3 regions of the Shewanella oneidensis MR-1 genome follow, and region 1 is predicted to be linked to each of the others. Evidence: predicted binding sites of a transcription regulator. Region 1 holds the regulator's gene; each other region holds the start of a gene.

Evidence for each region. Region 1 encodes NrdR, which represses ribonucleotide reductase genes. Its sites were predicted from a motif close to AAACACNANATNTNGTGTTT; they were not measured.
Region 2: a site for NrdR is predicted at 2,378-2,397, ahead of nrdD (anaerobic ribonucleoside-triphosphate reductase). Genes of this name have one in related genera too.
Region 3: a site for NrdR is predicted at 3,416-3,435, ahead of nrdA (class 1a ribonucleoside-diphosphate reductase subunit alpha). Genes of this name have one in related genera too.

What each region holds. Positions count from the first base shown of each region.
Region 1 is NC_004347.2:3,612,666-3,618,496, forward strand. It holds gene ribBA (bifunctional 3,4-dihydroxy-2-butanone-4-phosphate synthase/GTP cyclohydrolase II) at 1-784, opposite strand, end outside; gene SO_RS16215 (riboflavin synthase) at 851-1,507, opposite strand; gene ribD (bifunctional diaminohydroxyphosphoribosylaminopyrimidine deaminase/5-amino-6-(5-phosphoribosylamino)uracil reductase RibD) at 1,515-2,660, opposite strand; gene nrdR (transcriptional regulator NrdR) at 2,734-3,183, opposite strand; gene glyA (serine hydroxymethyltransferase) at 3,374-4,627, opposite strand; gene ettA (energy-dependent translational throttle protein EttA) at 4,818-5,831, shown strand, end outside.
Region 2 is NC_004347.2:2,949,647-2,955,477, reverse strand. It holds gene rssA (patatin-like phospholipase RssA) at 381-1,328, shown strand; gene SO_RS13130 (hypothetical protein) at 1,443-2,123, shown strand; gene nrdD (anaerobic ribonucleoside-triphosphate reductase) at 2,428-4,545, shown strand; gene nrdG (anaerobic ribonucleoside-triphosphate reductase-activating protein) at 4,661-5,122, shown strand; gene SO_RS13115 (YibL family ribosome-associated protein) at 5,248-5,604, shown strand.
Region 3 is NC_004347.2:2,517,293-2,523,123, forward strand. It holds gene gyrA (DNA gyrase subunit A) at 1-1,350, opposite strand, end outside; gene SO_RS11060 (hypothetical protein) at 1,578-1,727, shown strand; gene ubiG (bifunctional 2-polyprenyl-6-hydroxyphenol methylase/3-demethylubiquinol 3-O-methyltransferase UbiG) at 1,736-2,446, shown strand; gene SO_RS11070 (HAD family hydrolase) at 2,448-3,137, shown strand; gene nrdA (class 1a ribonucleoside-diphosphate reductase subunit alpha) at 3,589-5,831, shown strand, end outside.

The DNA.
Region 1 (5,831 bases):
GAAGTAGATCGTTAAAGGTATTCTGTAAATGTACCCGTACTAAACAGTCAGGCTTCACCTCGCCTTTCACTAAGGCAAAGTGCAATTGATTGTCGATAGTATCCCTAAAGGTCACCATATCGAACTCACCGAAACGGGTTGGCAGTTTGCATTTGGCTTCACGCACAACGGTCGTTTCTTTGGTATTACGGTATTCAATCAGGGCCGCAATAGTGCCGATTTTAATGCCATGTTTTTCAGAGAAAATCTCTAAATCTGGGCGACGGGCCATAGTGCCGTCTTCGTTCAAAATTTCAACAATCACCCCCGATGGTTCAAGCCCTGCTAAACGGGCTAAATCACAGCCCGCTTCAGTGTGACCTGCGCGGGTTAATACGCCACCATCCTGCGCCATTAACGGGAAGATATGCCCAGGCTGAACTAAGTCCGACGCTTTAGCATCTTTTGCTACGGCCGCTTTAACGGTTACAGCGCGATCGTGGGCCGAAATCCCTGTGGTTACGCCTTCGGCAGCTTCAATCGATACCGTAAAGTTGGTCGAGAACTGCGCATTGTTATTGGTTACCATCAAGGGCAGATTTAACTGCTGGCAACGGGCCTTGGTCATCGTTTGGCAGATTAACCCGCGGCCGTATTTCGCCATAAAGTTAATCGCTTCTGGCGTCACCATTTCGGCCGCCAAAATCAGATCGCCTTCGTTTTCTCTGTCCTCGTCATCCATCAAAATAACCATTTTGCCTTGACGAATATCCTCGATGATCTCTTCTATACTGTGCAGCGCCATTGTAGGACCTTTATAATGTGACTGTTGTTATGAATTCTATACCTAAGTGAACTGAGTGCCAGTGTACTAACGCACAAAGCCAGCACGGGCTAACATTTCCATGGTCACCCCTCCGCCTTGGGTTTCTTTGCTGTCAAAACGCATTAAACGCTCTAAATAACGGGCAATTAAGTCCACTTCAATATTGACCTTATCGCCTGCTTTTAAATCCACCAACGTGGTTTCACCTGCAGTATGGGGCACAATCGTTAATCGAAAACGGTGTCCATCGACTTCGTTTACTGTCAGGCTCACGCCATCAATCGTGATAGAACCTTTATGGGCAATATAGCGAGCAAGCTCCGTGGGAGCCGCTAACCAAAATTCGATTGCTTGACCACGAGCAAGACGCTGCTCAACAGTAGCAATCCCATCCACATGACCACTCACCATATGGCCGCCTAAACGAGTAGTTGGGGTGACGGCCTTTTCAAGATTGACCTTAGTACCCACTTTATAGTTTGCAAAACCTGTAAGGCTGACGGTTTCAGCTGACACATCAGCCACATAGCCATCGGCTAACTGTTGAACCACGGTCAAACATACACCGTTGGTGGCGATACTGTCGCCTAAACGCACATCGGTTAAATCCAGTTTGCCACTGGCGACCGTTAAGCGAATATCATCGCCTTTACGCTCAAGCTTTCGCAGTGTACCAACGGCCTCAATAATCCCAGTAAACATGGTTAACTCACTTATTCGCTAAAGATGGATTGGACTCGAGCCTCAAGGTGAAGCGCGTATCCGCGCCCACTTTACGCTCGTCGACCAATTTGAGGGTCGGAATATCGGCCATCATTTGATAATCGGGTAATTCAAGTAGATTACGTCCTTGGCCGCCAAGGATTTTCATCGCTTGATAAAGCACTAATTCATCGGCTAATCCTGAGCCGATAAAGGCGCCAGCTAAAGTCGCGCCCGCTTCGATAAGCACCTGATTACAGCTTTTGCCTAAATAGCTTAATAGTGCAGACAAGGAGATTCGACCCTCAATGGCTGGTAATTGGAGGCAAGTCACATGGGCGGGTAATTGCACCATAAAGTCTGACGAATAGCTCACTGTCGAGACTAATAAAATGGGTGATTCAATCGCAAACAATGCTGCCGTGATAGGCATGCGGGCGCGACTGTCCAAAACCACTCGCAGCGGCTGTAAAACCTGCGACTCACTCAATTGCGCTCTTAAACTGCCAAGCTCTGAGTAGCGCACATTGAGCGATGGATCATCGGCCAGTACCGTTTCAATCCCCGTGATCAGCGCGCAGGATCGTAATCTTAAGCGCTGCACATCGCGGCGAGCTTCAGGGCCAGTGATCCATTTAGACACCCCGTTTGATAACGCAGTTTTACCATCAAGACTCGCGGCAAGCTTTACCGTCACCCAAGGTAGACCCGACTCCATGCGCTTCATAAAACCAAGATTTAAGGCATAGGCCTCATCACGATGCAAGCCCACATCCACTTGAATACCCGCATCGCGCAGCATTTGAATACCGCGCCCGCCGACCTGCGGATTAGGATCTTCAACCGCCACCACCACCCGCTTTACACCAATATTGATCAGCGCCAAGGCGCAGGGCGGCGTACGACCATAATGGCTGCAGGGTTCTAAGGTGACATAAGCAGTCGCGCCACGGGCAAGCTCGCCAGCCATGCGCAGCGCATGCACTTCAGCGTGGGGCTCTCCGGCTTTTTGATGATAACCTTCACCGACAATCTGGTTATCGTTAACGATAACGCAGCCCACACTGGGATTGGGGCGAGTGGTATAAAATCCTTTGCGAGCCAATTGAATAGCTCGGCTCATCATTTGGTTATCGAGTACTGACCAATTCATATAAACCCTATGATATTTTGAGTCATCCGCTTTTAGCGCATTGCTACACACTTTAACCAGATGCTATCAAAAACTATTTTTGCAGCTTAGCAATCGCCTCACCGAATTCGGAGACATCCTCAAAGGCGCGATAAACCGATGCGAAACGAATGTAGGCGACTTTATCTAGGCTCATTAACTGCTCCATCATCAAGTTACCTATCATCTCTGAAGGCACTTCACGCTCGCCAGTAGCCCGTAGTGTCGATTTAATTTTACTTAAGGCCTGCTCGATTTCATCCATGGAGACGGGGCGCTTTTCGACCGCACGCAACATGCCCGCTTGCAATTTTTCTTCATCGAAGGGTTGGCGCGTGCCATCACGTTTAATCACCCGTGGCATCACTAATTCGGCACCTTCGAAGGTGGTGAATCGTTCGTGGCATTCGGTGCATTCTCGACGGCGACGCACTTGATGGCCTTCCGCCACTAATCGGGAATCGATCACTTTGGTATCTGTCGCGCTGCAAAATGGACAATGCATTGAGCCTCCTGCCGTGAATGGGGTATAACCTTTGGCTTTACGATGCTATCTAAGATTAACTCGTTTGGTTTAAGTCTACGATTTTAGCAATAAAAATGGCCGCTTAAAGCGGCCATGGGATTTTATCCTATTTATGGGCTGAGGTTAACTACCTGATGGTTGTTAGACTCAGTCCCATAAAATTAACAGGTTAACCGTAAACAGGGAAACGAGCGCACAGTGCCAATACTTGGCCTTTTACGCGCTCGATGACCGCAGGATTATGGGCATCGTCGAGGATGTCACAGATCCAACCAGTTAATTGTTTCGCTTCGGCTTCTTTAAAGCCACGGCGCGTAATCGCAGGGGTACCGATACGTACACCAGAAGTCACGAATGGTGAACGAGGGTCATTCGGCACTGAGTTTTTATTCACGGTAATGTTAGCGCTGCCTAAGGCGGCATCGGCTTCTTTACCGGTCAAGTCACGACCAATCAGGTCAACTAGCATTAAGTGGTTGCTGGTTCCGCCAGAGACGATTTTGTAACCGCGCTCAAGGAACACTTCAACCATAGCTTTAGCATTATTAACCACTTGCTGTTGGTAGGTTTTGAATTCTGGCTCTAGAGCTTCTTTGAAGGCAACCGCTTTACCCGCGATAACGTGCATCAAAGGACCACCTTGACCGCCAGGGAATACCGCAGAGTTTAGCTTCTTGTATAGCTCTTCATCATCGGCAGCAGACAGGATGATACCACCACGAGGACCCGCTAAGGTCTTGTGGGTCGTTGAAGTCACAACGTGAGCGTGTGGCACAGGGTTTGGATACACGCCAGCAGCAATAAGACCCGCTACGTGCGCCATATCAACGAACAGATAAGCACCGATTTTGTCTGCAATTTCGCGCATTCTTGCCCAGTCAACAATACCTGAGTAAGCAGAGAAACCACCGATCATCATCTTAGGTTTGTGTTCTACGGCCAGACGTTCCATTTCGTCATAGTCGATTTTGCCTGATTCATCGATACCGTAAGGAATGATGTTGTACAGTCTACCTGAGAAGTTTACAGGTGAACCGTGGGTCAAGTGACCACCGTGGGCTAAATTCATCCCTAAAACGGTATCGCCTGGTTTTAACAATGCCATATAAACGGCGCTGTTTGCTTGAGAACCTGAGTGAGGTTGTACGTTTGCGTAAGTCGCACCAAACAGTTGTTTTGCACGCTCAATCGCTAAGGTTTCAACTACGTCCACATACTCACAACCACCGTAGTAACGCTTGCCAGGATAACCTTCGGCGTACTTGTTGGTTAATTGTGAACCTTGTGCTTGCATCACGCGTGGACTGGTGTAGTTTTCAGAAGCAATCAGCTCAATATGCTCTTCTTGACGCAGAGTTTCGTTCTGAATTGCGTTGAACAGTTCCGGATCATAATCTGCGATATTCATATCTTTTTTCAGCATTGCTTACTCCAGCGGCTAATTCTTATAGGTAGGGTTGCGCGGTATTCTACTCGTAACGAGTTGACAATCCCAGTCTCTGAAACATGAAAATCCTACAGTTTTAACTTGAATGCACCTCAATGCCGAGTTGAGTTCGGCGCGCAATCGAGTAGAATTAGCCGCATCATTAGTCACTTATAGATGCAGAAAAATGGCTCAGTTTGTTTACAGCATGTTGCGGGTGGGCAAGGTTGTTCCGCCTAAGAAGCAGATCCTTAAAGACATTTCCTTAAGCTTTTTCCCCGGCGCTAAGATCGGTGTGTTAGGTCTTAACGGTTCAGGTAAATCAACCCTACTGCGCATTATGGCCGGTATTGATACTGAGATTGAGGGTGAAGCGCGCCCTATGCCAGGGTTGAAGATTGGTTACCTGCCACAGGAACCTAAGCTCGATCCGAATCAAACCGTGCGTGAAGCGATTGAAGAAGCAGTTTCTGAAGCCAAAAATGCCCTCAAACGCTTAGACGAAGTCTATGCCGCCTATGCAGAGCCCGATGCAGACTTCGACGCACTTGCCAAAGAGCAAGGCGAACTTGAAGCAATTATTCAGGCACAGGACGCGCACAATCTGGATAATATCCTTGAGCGTGCAGCTAACGCACTGCGTCTGCCTGATTGGGATGAAAAAATCGAAGTGCTATCAGGTGGTGAGCGCCGCCGTGTAGCAATTTGTCGTCTGCTGCTGGAAAAACCAGAGATGCTGCTGCTCGATGAACCCACCAACCACTTGGATGCCGAATCGGTGGCGTGGCTCGAGCACTTCCTGCAGGAATATGCCGGCACAGTGGTGGCAATTACCCACGACCGTTACTTCCTCGACAATGCTGCAGGCTGGATTTTAGAACTTGACCGTGGTGAGGGTATCCCATGGGAAGGCAACTACTCTTCATGGCTTGAGCAAAAAGATGCCCGCTTAAAGCAGGAATCAGCCGCAGAAAGCGCCCGTCAAAAGACCATTGCGAAAGAATTAGAATGGGTTCGCCAAGGTGCGAAAGGCCGTCAGTCTAAAGGCAAGGCCCGTATGGCGCGCTTTGAAGAACTGAACACTAACGATTACCAAAAACGTAACGAAACTAACGAGCTGTTTATTCCACCAGGACCGCGTTTAGGTGACAAGGTCATTGAAGTTAACAACTTAACTAAGTCCTATGGTGATCGCGTATTG
Region 2 (5,831 bases), 660 kb from region 1:
AAGGTAATCACTAGGGCGTGTTGATATTTCCAGATTCGGTTGCGTGCGTTAAGACAAGTGCATGCTCGCAAAACGATGAGTGACATGTCGCTATTGCAATCCTATGGCGAGCTGTTGTCGTGAAAGAGAGAATTGACAGATGAACCCTTCGAACTGGTTTTTGGGGCGTTTTACAGTGTTATCTTATCGTTCGTTGATGTCGAATAACCACACAGCACTGACTTTTACTTACATAAACGCTAAAGCCAAATCGCTGTAAAAATACCCTATAAACGTCAATACGTCCTAGTAATAATAATGGATAGTGTTGTCTAATGCCTTCCTGCACTCTGGAAAGTACTTAGTTTCTTCCAATCATCGATTTATTAAGGGAAATTATAATGGGCAAGGGGACTAATCCGACAATCGGCATCGCATTAGGCAGTGGCGCTGCAAAAGGTTGGGCGCATATTGGTGTGCTAAACGGACTTGCGGCGATGGGAATTAAACCTGATAAGGTGGCAGGTTGCTCTGTCGGTGCTTTGGTGGGCGCTGCTTATGCTCATAATCATTTAGCCGAGCTTGAAGAGTGGGTGCGCAGTTTCTCCAGTTGGGATGTATTGGGGCTGATGGATATTCGTTGGCGTAAAGGTGGACTGATTGGCGGTGAAAAAGTGTTCGATGTACTGCAGTCGCGCATTGGTGATGTCAATATTGAGGATTTAGAATATCCCTTTGCTGCAATTGCCACTGATCTTTATTCCGGACAGGAAATCTGGTTCCGTCATGGTGACTTACGCCAAGCTGTTCGGGCTTCTTGCTCTATGCCAGGAATATTAGCGCCAGTTCGCCAAGGTGAACGTTGGTTAGTTGATGGCGCAGTGGTTAACCCTGTTCCCGTTTCAGTGAGCCGAGCAATGGGTGTTGATATTGTGATTGCTGTTGATTTGCATGGTTTTCACTCTGGTCGATTACAGGTTTTACCTGTCAATATGACCAGCCACCGGGCAACAAAAGAAGACACGGAGATGCCCGCGCGCCAAGAAACCGGCTTTATGGATTTATTCGCCCGAGGGCGGGAATATGTCAGTAACTTAACCGACAAGTTTTCCCTCGGGACCAAATCTAACCCAGGCATGATTGCGGTAATGTCACAGTCGATGGGGATTTTAGAACAGCGGCATAAACGTGCGCGTTTAATGGGGGATCCGCCTGATATCTGCATTGTACCTGAAGTCGCGAATATCGGCACAATGGAATTTCACCGAGCTGACGAAGCCATCGCAGCAGGAGAGGCCGCCGTGGCAAAAGTGGCACATTTGATTGAAGCCGCGATTTGGAAAGATTAAATATGGCAGGATGAGTTCATCTGAGAATCACAAAGTATAAAGCTAGCTACTGCTTGATTGGCTTAGTTTTTGCTTTATAAACGCCACTCAGTATTAGACGCCGAATTATTGACGATGAATTCTCTCTTAAATACCCTTAATCTTAATCGCAACAATGCTGCTGAAGCCTATGGCCTTAATAGCAAGAAGACGGATACAGGTAAAACCGAGTCGAGCACGGATGCAAACTCATCCACAAAGGAACCCTCAAAGACTGACACTAAACCGAGTGATGAGATTGCGCTGTCACCTCGGGCAGTGCGGGCACAAAAAATTCAGGCCATGTCGAAGGACTTTTTTGCCGATGGCAAATTTAGTGTGGCGGATATTCCTGCGCTAGTGTCGCGGCTTCAAAAGGACGGCATTCTTTCTGATGCCCAAGTTGAACGCCTTTCGCAAAACGGCATTACTGTGCCGAGTCAAAACCCCAATAAGCAGTCTTTGCAGGATTTTATCGATGATGAGCTAAAGTCCTTGGCTGAAAAGTCGCCAAACAGCCCGATGATTAGTACCTTAGTTGATGCGAAAAATGTGCTAAAAAATATGGATGATGCCCATTCGCCCGTTTTGGCGCAAAAGGCGACTAAAGTGTTTGGTCAATTAACGGATTATTTGAACAGTAATCCCACCATGAGCGACAGCCAAAAACGATTATGGCAAGGTCTCAAATCGACCATGCAAGTGGCTTCATCCATGGGAGTGCAGCAATCGGCGCAGGGCCAATTAAGCAGTTATCTTGCTCTGGCTAAGCGTTAAGCCTATCTATTTTTTCTACGTCAAAACAAAGGGTTTTGATTTTAAGCATCATAGCCCTTTGTGTTGTTAAGTCTCTCCATTTAGCACCGCTATCTTGCTTTCGCGTCGAGGTCAAGGCTTAAAACTGAGATCATTGGGCTTGGCAGCAGTTCTTATTTGTTCTTTTTATCCATCCGATAAATCATGATCTGGATCATGGAATTTTAGGTGTCGATGTCGCCTAATTGCCTACATATTGTGTTTGTTGATTATCAAATCACTATATGTAGTGTTAATTTTAATCAGGATGGAGAGGAACTGAACAATGCCGGTCGTGATCAAGCGGGATGGTTGCCGCACACCTTTTGATGAAACAAGGATAAGAGATGCAGTGATCGCCGCTGCAAACTCGGTTGGGATAGAGGATACAGATTATGCCGCGACGGTAGCTGCTTGTGTGAGCGCGCGAGTGGCGAATATGGCTGAAGTTGAGATCCACCATTTACAGGATGTGGTTGAAAACCTATTGATGGAAGGCCCCTATAAGTCATTGGCACGGGTCTACATTGAATATCGCCACGACAGGGATATTTGCCGCGACGCTACGAGCAAACTCAACTTAGAAATTCGTGGTTTAGTCGAGCAAAGTAATGCCGCACTGTTAAATGAAAACGCCAATAAAGATTCTAAAGTCATCCCTACTCAGCGGGATTTATTAGCGGGTATTGTCGCCAAGCATTACGCCAAGAGCCATATTTTGCCTAAGGATGTCGTGGCCGCCCACGAAATGGGTGAGATCCACTATCACGACCTCGATTACTCGCCGTTTTTCCCGATGTTCAACTGTATGTTGATTGATTTGGCGGGCATGTTGACCCACGGCTTTAAGATGGGCAACGCCGAAATTGAAACCCCTAAATCTATCTCAACGGCCACAGCTGTAACGGCGCAAATTATTGCCCAAGTAGCAAGCCATATTTATGGCGGTACGACCATTAACCGTATTGACGAAGTGTTAGCGCCGTTTGTGGCCAAGAGTTATGACAAGCATTATCAAGTGGCGCTGAATTGGCAGATTAAAGATGCTAAAGCTTACGCCACCGCGCAGACCGAAAAAGAATGCCATGATGCTTTTCAATCCCTTGAATATGAAGTTAATACCTTACATACCGCTAATGGACAAACCCCGTTTGTGACCTTTGGTTTTGGGCTAGGAACCTCGTGGGAGTCGCGTTTAATTCAGCAATCGATGCTGAAAGTACGCATGGCGGGCTTAGGTAAAAATCGTAAGACAGCGGTGTTTCCTAAATTGGTGTTTGCTATCCGTGATGGCATTAACCACAAAGTCGGCGATTGCAATTACGATGTAAAACAACTGGCCCTTAAATGCGCTACGATGCGGATGTATCCGGATATTTTGAACTACGAGCAAGTTGAAAAAGTCACGGGCTCGTTCAAAACCCCTATGGGCTGCCGTAGCTTTTTAGGCTCCTATAAAGAAAACGGTGAACTCGTGCATGAGGGGCGTAATAACCTTGGCGTGGTCAGCTTAAACTTGCCCCGGGTTGCCCTCGAGGCTAAAGGCGATGAGGCTGAGTTTTATCGTATTTTAGATGAGCGCCTATTGCTTGCCCGCCGTGCATTAGACACCCGCATCGAACGGTTAAATGGCGTTAAAGCCAGAGTCGCACCCATTTTATATATGGAAGGCGCCTGTGGCGTGCGCCTGCGTGCCGACGATGATATCGCTCAAATCTTTAAAAATGGTCGTGCATCGATTTCATTAGGCTATATCGGTTTACACGAAACCATTAATGCACTCTATGGCACTGAAACCCATGTGTTTGATAATGCGCAGCTTAGGGAAAAAGCCGTAGCGATAGTTGCGTATCTCAAAGCGGCCACCGACGCATGGAAGGCCGAAACGGGTTATGGTTTTAGCCTTTACAGCACGCCGAGTGAGAGTCTCTGTAGTCGCTTTTGTAAGCTCGATGCACGCCAGTTTGGCGTGGTCACAGGGGTTACCGATAAGGGCTATTACACCAATAGTTTCCACTTGGATGTGGAAAAGCGGGTGAATCCTTACGATAAAATCGATTTTGAGCAGCCATATCCTGCCATCGCCAATGGCGGCTTTATCTGCTACGGCGAATATCCCAATATGCAGCACAATATTGAAGCGCTCGAAAATGTCTGGGATTACAGCTATAGCCGTGTACCTTACTACGGCACTAACACACCGATTGACGAATGTTATGATTGCGGTTTTACCGGTGAATTTAGCTGTACCAGCAAAGGATTTACCTGCCCTAAATGCGGCAACCATGAGCCCAGCCGGGTATCAGTAACCCGCCGTGTGTGTGGTTACTTAGGCAGTCCCGATGCCAGACCCTTTAACCATGGTAAGCAAGAAGAAGTGAAGCGTAGGATCAAACACTTGTAACACTTTTGCCTTGTTACCTTTGTTACACTGATATCAGCACAGTCGCTTATTAGAGGACTGTGCTTTGATTTTTAGCCAGTCTGGCGCTCACTGTATTTTGTATCGGAATTATGCAATGAACTATCAGCAATATTATCCCGTTGATGTGGTTAACGGCCCCGGTACTCGGGCGACCTTGTTTGTTTCTGGTTGTGAACACCAATGCCGTGGTTGCTATAATCAAAGTACTTGGGATGTGCGCTCAGGCCATTTATTTGATAAGGCAATGGAAGATAATATCATTGCGGATTTGCAGGATCTGCGGATTGTGCGCCGTGGTCTATCACTCTCTGGCGGCGATCCACTTTTACCCGCCAATCTTGAGGGGATTTTAGCGCTTGTTAAACGCGTTAAAGCTGAGTGTCCCGGTAAAGATATTTGGCTGTGGACTGGCTATGTATGGGATGAACTGAGCGATGAGCAACGCGCAGTGCTCAAGTATGTTGATGTGCTGGTGGATGGCAAATTTGAGCAAAACCTTGCCGATCCGAGTCTCCCATATCGAGGTAGCAGTAATCAGGTGATCCGTTTCTTATAAAAGCGGTAACGAGGATCGCTAACTTGCTGTTATAATCCCACACCTTGACACAGTGACCCAAACAAACTGACCAAAGAACAGGTTAATATCGACTAGGGTTCACTTTAGTAATTTAAGGTAACATAATGAATTTAAAGCAAGAACTGCAGCAGCTTAACGATAAGTTAGATAAGTTTCGTCGTAAACTGGCGGCGGCAGAGCAACGTGGCGATGTCGTCATTGTGGCGCAGTTTAAACGCGAGATTGAGGCTGTCACTAAGCAAATCAATAGCGTTAAAAACCAGCAGTCACGTTTATTGCAAAAGCAAGGTGTTGATATTCAGCACTTGCCATTTCATCGCGCGTTAACCAAAGCCGAGCAAGCTGATATGGGCCAACTGAAAAAGTCGGTAAAAGGCTTGGTAGTAGTGCACCCAATGACGGCTCTAGGTCGCGAAATGGGCTTAACCGAAGTAACGGGTTTTGCGCCAGCAAAGTTTTAAGTTGTATTGGTAACTCATTCAATAGGTTGCAAAATAGGTCGTTTACCCATTTTGCAGCACTTTGAATCGGCAGATTACAGATTGAGCCAATGTGCTACTTAGCATGATGCTTAGATTTGTAGTTGATTAAATTACTAAAGTATTTCGTGATTGCTGAAAACACTTTAGAATAGGCGCTCCGTAGGCTAAGTGCCTCATCATTGTTTTGTTTATGGATGTTCCTTCCG
Region 3 (5,831 bases), 1.1 Mb from region 1:
AGTCAGATAATATAAGCCATCGCGGATACCATATTCTGGCTCTAACCACTCAGGACGTGCTGCATCGTCACCGGCTTTTTCAAGCATGCCTTGCACATGACCGAGCGCCCAGCCCTGTTCAACCAATTTAACTTTAGCGTCAGCTGGAGTTGGCGAGGCTTTGATCAGCGCAATAATCGGATCGATGTTGGCCAGTGCGACCGCTAATGCCTCAAGGATATGGGCGCGCTCGCGCGCTTTACGCAGTTCAAATACGGTGCGGCGTGTTACCACTTCACGGCGGTGCAGAATAAAGCACTCGAGCATTTCTTTTAAGTTGAACAACTTCGGCTGACCATTAGTCAACGCCACCATGTTGATACCAAAAGAGCACTGCATTTGCGTTTGAGCATAGAGGTTGTTTAGGACAACTTCACCCACTTCACCGCGTTTAATTTCAATAACGATGCGCATACCGTCTTTGTCAGACTCGTCGCGCAGACCGCTAATGCCTTCAAGCTTTTTATCTTTAACCAGCTCGGCAATCTTCTCAATTAAACGGGCTTTGTTTACTTGATACGGGATTTCAGTGACGATAATGCGTTCACGGCCATTCTCTTCCGTTTCCACCTCAGCCAGTGCACGCATGATGGCACGGCCACGGCCGGTTTTATAGGCATCAATAATGCCCTTACGGCCATTGATAATCGCTGCAGTTGGGAAATCGGGGCCTGGAATATAGTCCATCAGCTGTTCAATCGACAACGCAGGATCAGCGATCAGCGCTAAACAGCCTTTAACCACTTCGGTTAAGTTGTGCGGTGGGATGTTCGTTGCCATACCAACTGCAATACCCGATGAACCGTTAATCAACAGGTTAGGGACGCGTGTCGGTAATACCGCAGGAATTTGTTCGGTGCCGTCGTAGTTTGGCACATAGTCAACGGTTTCTTTTTCAAGATCGGCGAGGAGCTGGTGCGCTAACTTATCCATACGGATTTCGGTGTAACGCATTGCCGCTGCTGAGTCACCGTCAACCGAACCGAAGTTTCCTTGACCATCGACTAAGGTGTAACGCAGTGAGAAAGGCTGAGCCATACGTACGATAGTATCGTATACCGCCGAGTCACCATGGGGGTGATATTTACCGATCACGTCACCGACCACACGGGCAGACTTTTTGTACGGCTTGTTCCAATCGTTCTTCAATTCACTCATGGCAAACAGCACGCGGCGATGCACAGGCTTAAGGCCATCACGCACGTCTGGTAATGCACGTCCCACGATGACGCTCATGGCGTAATCAAGGTACGAATTCTTTAGTTCGTCTTCGATATTAATTGGCGAAATAGATGATGCCAGATCAGTCATAAACTGCTCGTTCCCCTGAAAATTAGCCGACAACGTATAATCCGTATCATTGAGCGGCCCAAAAACGTGATTTGGCATTCTAACACAGTTATTTAATGTCGCCAGACCTATCCTGCGCGAATTGCGAAGGATGTGGCTTAATAGATGAAAACACTGTCAATTTACGCATTTAAACTCATAAAAATACCCTGTTGGATTAGCAATCAATCCCAACAATTGATTAATCCATGAGCATTAAAAACCGCCCTACCTCACAAACTGTCAAAGAACTGCGGATAATTGCTGAAATTTCAACCAACCACAAAGACTTAGATCCAGCCCATACTGTGTTTATCAACCTTTGTCGTTATAATAGCCGCACTATTCAGCCGCTTTAGGTAATCGCATGCAACAGAATACCAACGTAGACCCGCAGGAAATCGCAAAGTTTGAACGTATGGCCGAAACCTGGTGGGATCTTAATGGCGAGTTTAAACCGCTGCATTTATTAAATCCCCTACGCTTGAACTATATCGATCAAACCGCTGGCGGGATTTTTGGTAAAAAAGTGCTCGACGTCGGCTGCGGTGGTGGCATTTTATCCGAAAGCATGGCTCGTATCGGCGCAATCGTTGATGGCCTTGATATGGGTGAAGAACCGTTAGAAGTCGCACGTTTGCATGCGCTGGAAACTGGGGTAAGCATCAATTATGTGAAAAACACCGCCGAGGCCCATAGGGAAGATCACCGAGAATACTATGATGTGGTGACGTGTATGGAAATGCTGGAGCACGTTCCCGATCCGCAATCAGTAATCCAAGCCTGCTGCGATATGGTAAAACCCGGTGGTTTTGTGTTTTTCTCCACCATTAATCGCAATGTAAGATCCTTTGTCGAAACCATTATCGGCGCTGAATATCTACTGAAGATGCTGCCCATTGGCACCCATGACCATAATAAGTTTATTAAACCTTCTGAATTGATTGATTTAGTCGATAACACCGAGCTCATCTGCAAAGACGCCCTTGGGATCACCTATAACCCGCTAACAGGGATCTTTAAATACACCTCAAAGGTTGATGTGAACTATATGATTGCAACACAGAAGGTTGATTGAAATGAGCTTATCTGAGATTAAAGGGGTGTTATTCGATCTTGACGGCACCCTCGCCGATACCGCGCCGGATTTGGTTGAAGCCCTTAATCTCAGTTTACGCGATGTCGGCATCGCCGCTAAACCCTTAGCGGCGATGCGTAGCGCAGCCTCCCACGGTAGTTTTGCCTTAGTGGATGCCGCCATTCCAGATGCTGATGAGACGCTACGAACCCAAGTGCAACAGGGACTCCTTATCCATTATCAACGGATTAATGGCGAGCATTGCCAATTATTTGCAGGTATAGCCCCGTTGCTTGACTGGCTCGAATTACACAGTGTGCCATTTGGGGTGATCACCAATAAACCGGCACGTTTTACTCGCCCGTTGTTGAATAAGCTTAAGCTTACCGCGCGTATGTCTGTAGTGATCAGCGGCGATTCGACCCGTTACGCTAAGCCCCATACGGCCCCTATGCTACTGGGCGCCCAGCAACTGCAATGTAAGCCACATCAGATCCTCTATTTAGGGGATGCCGAGCGGGATTTACTGGCCGCCCAAGCAGCAGGCATGCTCGGCGGAGTGGCACTTTGGGGATATTTAAGTGCAACCGATACTCCCAGCACTTGGCCAGCCTACGCCCACTACCCTTCACCTTTATGTCTTCATACGGCGTTAAGCCAAGCCTTGGCAAAAATAAGTCAACAAAATTAGCTCACAATAACGGTACAGGTACGCACTGCCAGCGATTAGTAGAATTCATACTGTGGGTCAACCCCTGTGATCGCGATCGCTGCTTATTTTAGCGATCGATCACACAGTGAGATTTGGACAAAAATTCGACACAAAAGATGCGCGCTACTCTCAATTTGAGCTACAAGGTTAGTCATTACTAACGCTTTTCTTTATCCTCAAGATATCCACAAGATACCCCCTAAATTGAGACTTGCAAATGACGGCAAACCTCACTATCTTGTATCTCATCTTATTTAAAACACCATATCTTGTGTATAGGTAGCAATCAGGCACACTAGAAGTTCCCCGCTAAATCGACTATTTTCACCATAGTCAGCAGTATTAAGGGTTTTCAGGTTGATTGTTTTACAAGGAAACGTACGGTGACTGAGTTCACCTGAATAGATATCAGAACCAAGGCCTCTCTTCAATGAATAGCAATATGACAGTTACAAAACGTTGTGGTGCCCGTGAGACGATCGATCTCGACAAAATACACCGCGTAATTACTTGGGCAGCCAAGGGATTAAAAAACGTTTCTGTTTCTGAAGTTGAACTTCGCACGCATTTACAGTTTTTCGATGGGATCCCAACCGAAGCTATCCACGAAACGATCATCAAATCGGCAGCGGATTTAATTTCCCCAGAGTCACCCGATTATCAGTTTCTGGCTGCGCGCTTAGCCGTATTCCATTTACGTAAGAAGGCCTTTGGTCAGTTCGAGCCGCCCAAGTTATATGATCATGTGACTAAGCTGGTGGAGCTGGGTAAGTATGATATGCACATTCTGCAAGACTACACCCGCGAAGAGCTCGATATCATGGATACTTATATCGACCATTGGCGCGATATGAATTTCTCCTACGCAGCCGTTAAACAGCTCGAAGGCAAGTATCTGGTTCAAAATCGCGTGACCCACGAGATTTATGAGAGCGCCCAGTTCCTTTATATTCTGGTGGCGGCTTGTTTGTTTGCCCGTTATCCAAAGGAAACGCGCCTGCAGTACGTTAAAGATTTTTACGACGCGGTATCAACCTTTAAGATTTCACTGCCGACCCCCATCATGGCAGGCGTTCGTACACCTACACGTCAGTTCAGCTCATGCGTGCTGATTGAATGTGGCGATAGCTTGGATTCGATCAATGCGACCGCATCGTCTATCGTGAAATACGTGAGCCAACGCGCTGGTATCGGTATCAACGCTGGTCGTATCCGTGCGTTAGGTAGCCCAATCCGTGGCGGCGAAGCCTTCCATACAGGTTGCTTACCTTTCTACAAGTATTTCCAAACCGCGGTGAAGTCTTGCTCGCAAGGCGGTGTGCGCGGCGGTGCAGCCACCCTCTTCTATCCTATTTGGCATTTAGAAGTTGAATCTCTGCTGGTACTGAAAAACAACCGTGGCGTTGAAGATAACCGTATCCGTCATTTAGACTATGGCGTGCAACTGAATAAACTGATGTATCAACGTCTGATCAAAGGCGAAAGCATTAGCCTATTCAGCCCATCTGACGTACCCGGTCTTTACGATGCCTTCTTTGAAGATCAAGCCGAATTTGAGCGTTTGTATCTGCAATATGAGCAAGACAGCAGTATTCGTAAGAAGACATTAAAAGCGGTGGATCTGTTCTCACTGATGATGCAAGAACGTGCTTCAACGGGCCGTATCTACATTCAAAACGTGGATCACTGTAACACCCACAGTCCATTTGACTCAAAAGTTGCACCGATCAGACAGTCTAACCTCTGCCTCGAAATCGCGCTGCCAACCAAGCCATTGAATAACATTGACGATCCAAATGGTGAAATCGCCCTTTGTACACTCTCGGCATTAAATCTGGGGACAATTACCGATTTAGCGGAACTGGAGCCATTAGCTGATTTAGCCGTGCGAGCCTTAGATAACCTGCTGGATTACCAAGATTATCCAATTAAAGCTGCACAAATTTCATCGATGAACCGTCGTACCTTAGGGATTGGCGTCATCAACTTTGCTAACTACTTAGCGAAGAATGGCATGAAGTACTCCGATGGCAGCGCGAACAACCTGACACACAAGACCTTTGAAGCGATTCAGTTTTATCTGCTCAAAGCATCTATGAATCTCGCTAAAGAAAAAGGCGCATGTCCATTATTTAATGAGACCACTTACGCCCAAGGTATTTTACCTATCGATACCTACAAACGTGACCTAGATAAGATTTGCAGTGAGCCATTGCATTTAGACTGGGAAGCACTGCGCAGCGACATTAAAGAGTACGGATTACGTAACTCGACACTGTCGGCACTGATGCCGTCTGAAACCTCATCACAGATCTCAAACGCCACCAACGGTATCGAACCGCCACGGGGTTTAATCAGTGTGAAGGCCAGTAAAGATGGCCAGTTAAAGCAAGTGGTACCTGATTTCGACACCTTAAAGAATAACTATGAACTGTTGTGGCAAATGCCAAGCAACGAAGGTTACTTACAGCTTGTGGGTATCATGCAAAAGTTCGTTGATCAAGCGATTTCGGCTAACACAAATTATGATCCAGCGCGTTTTGAGGGCCGTAAAGTCCCGATGCAGACCCTGCTAAAAGACTTACTCAATGCCTATAAGTTAGGTGTAAAAACGCTGTACTACCATAACACTCGCGATGGTGCATCGGATCAACACGATGACATTACCAACAT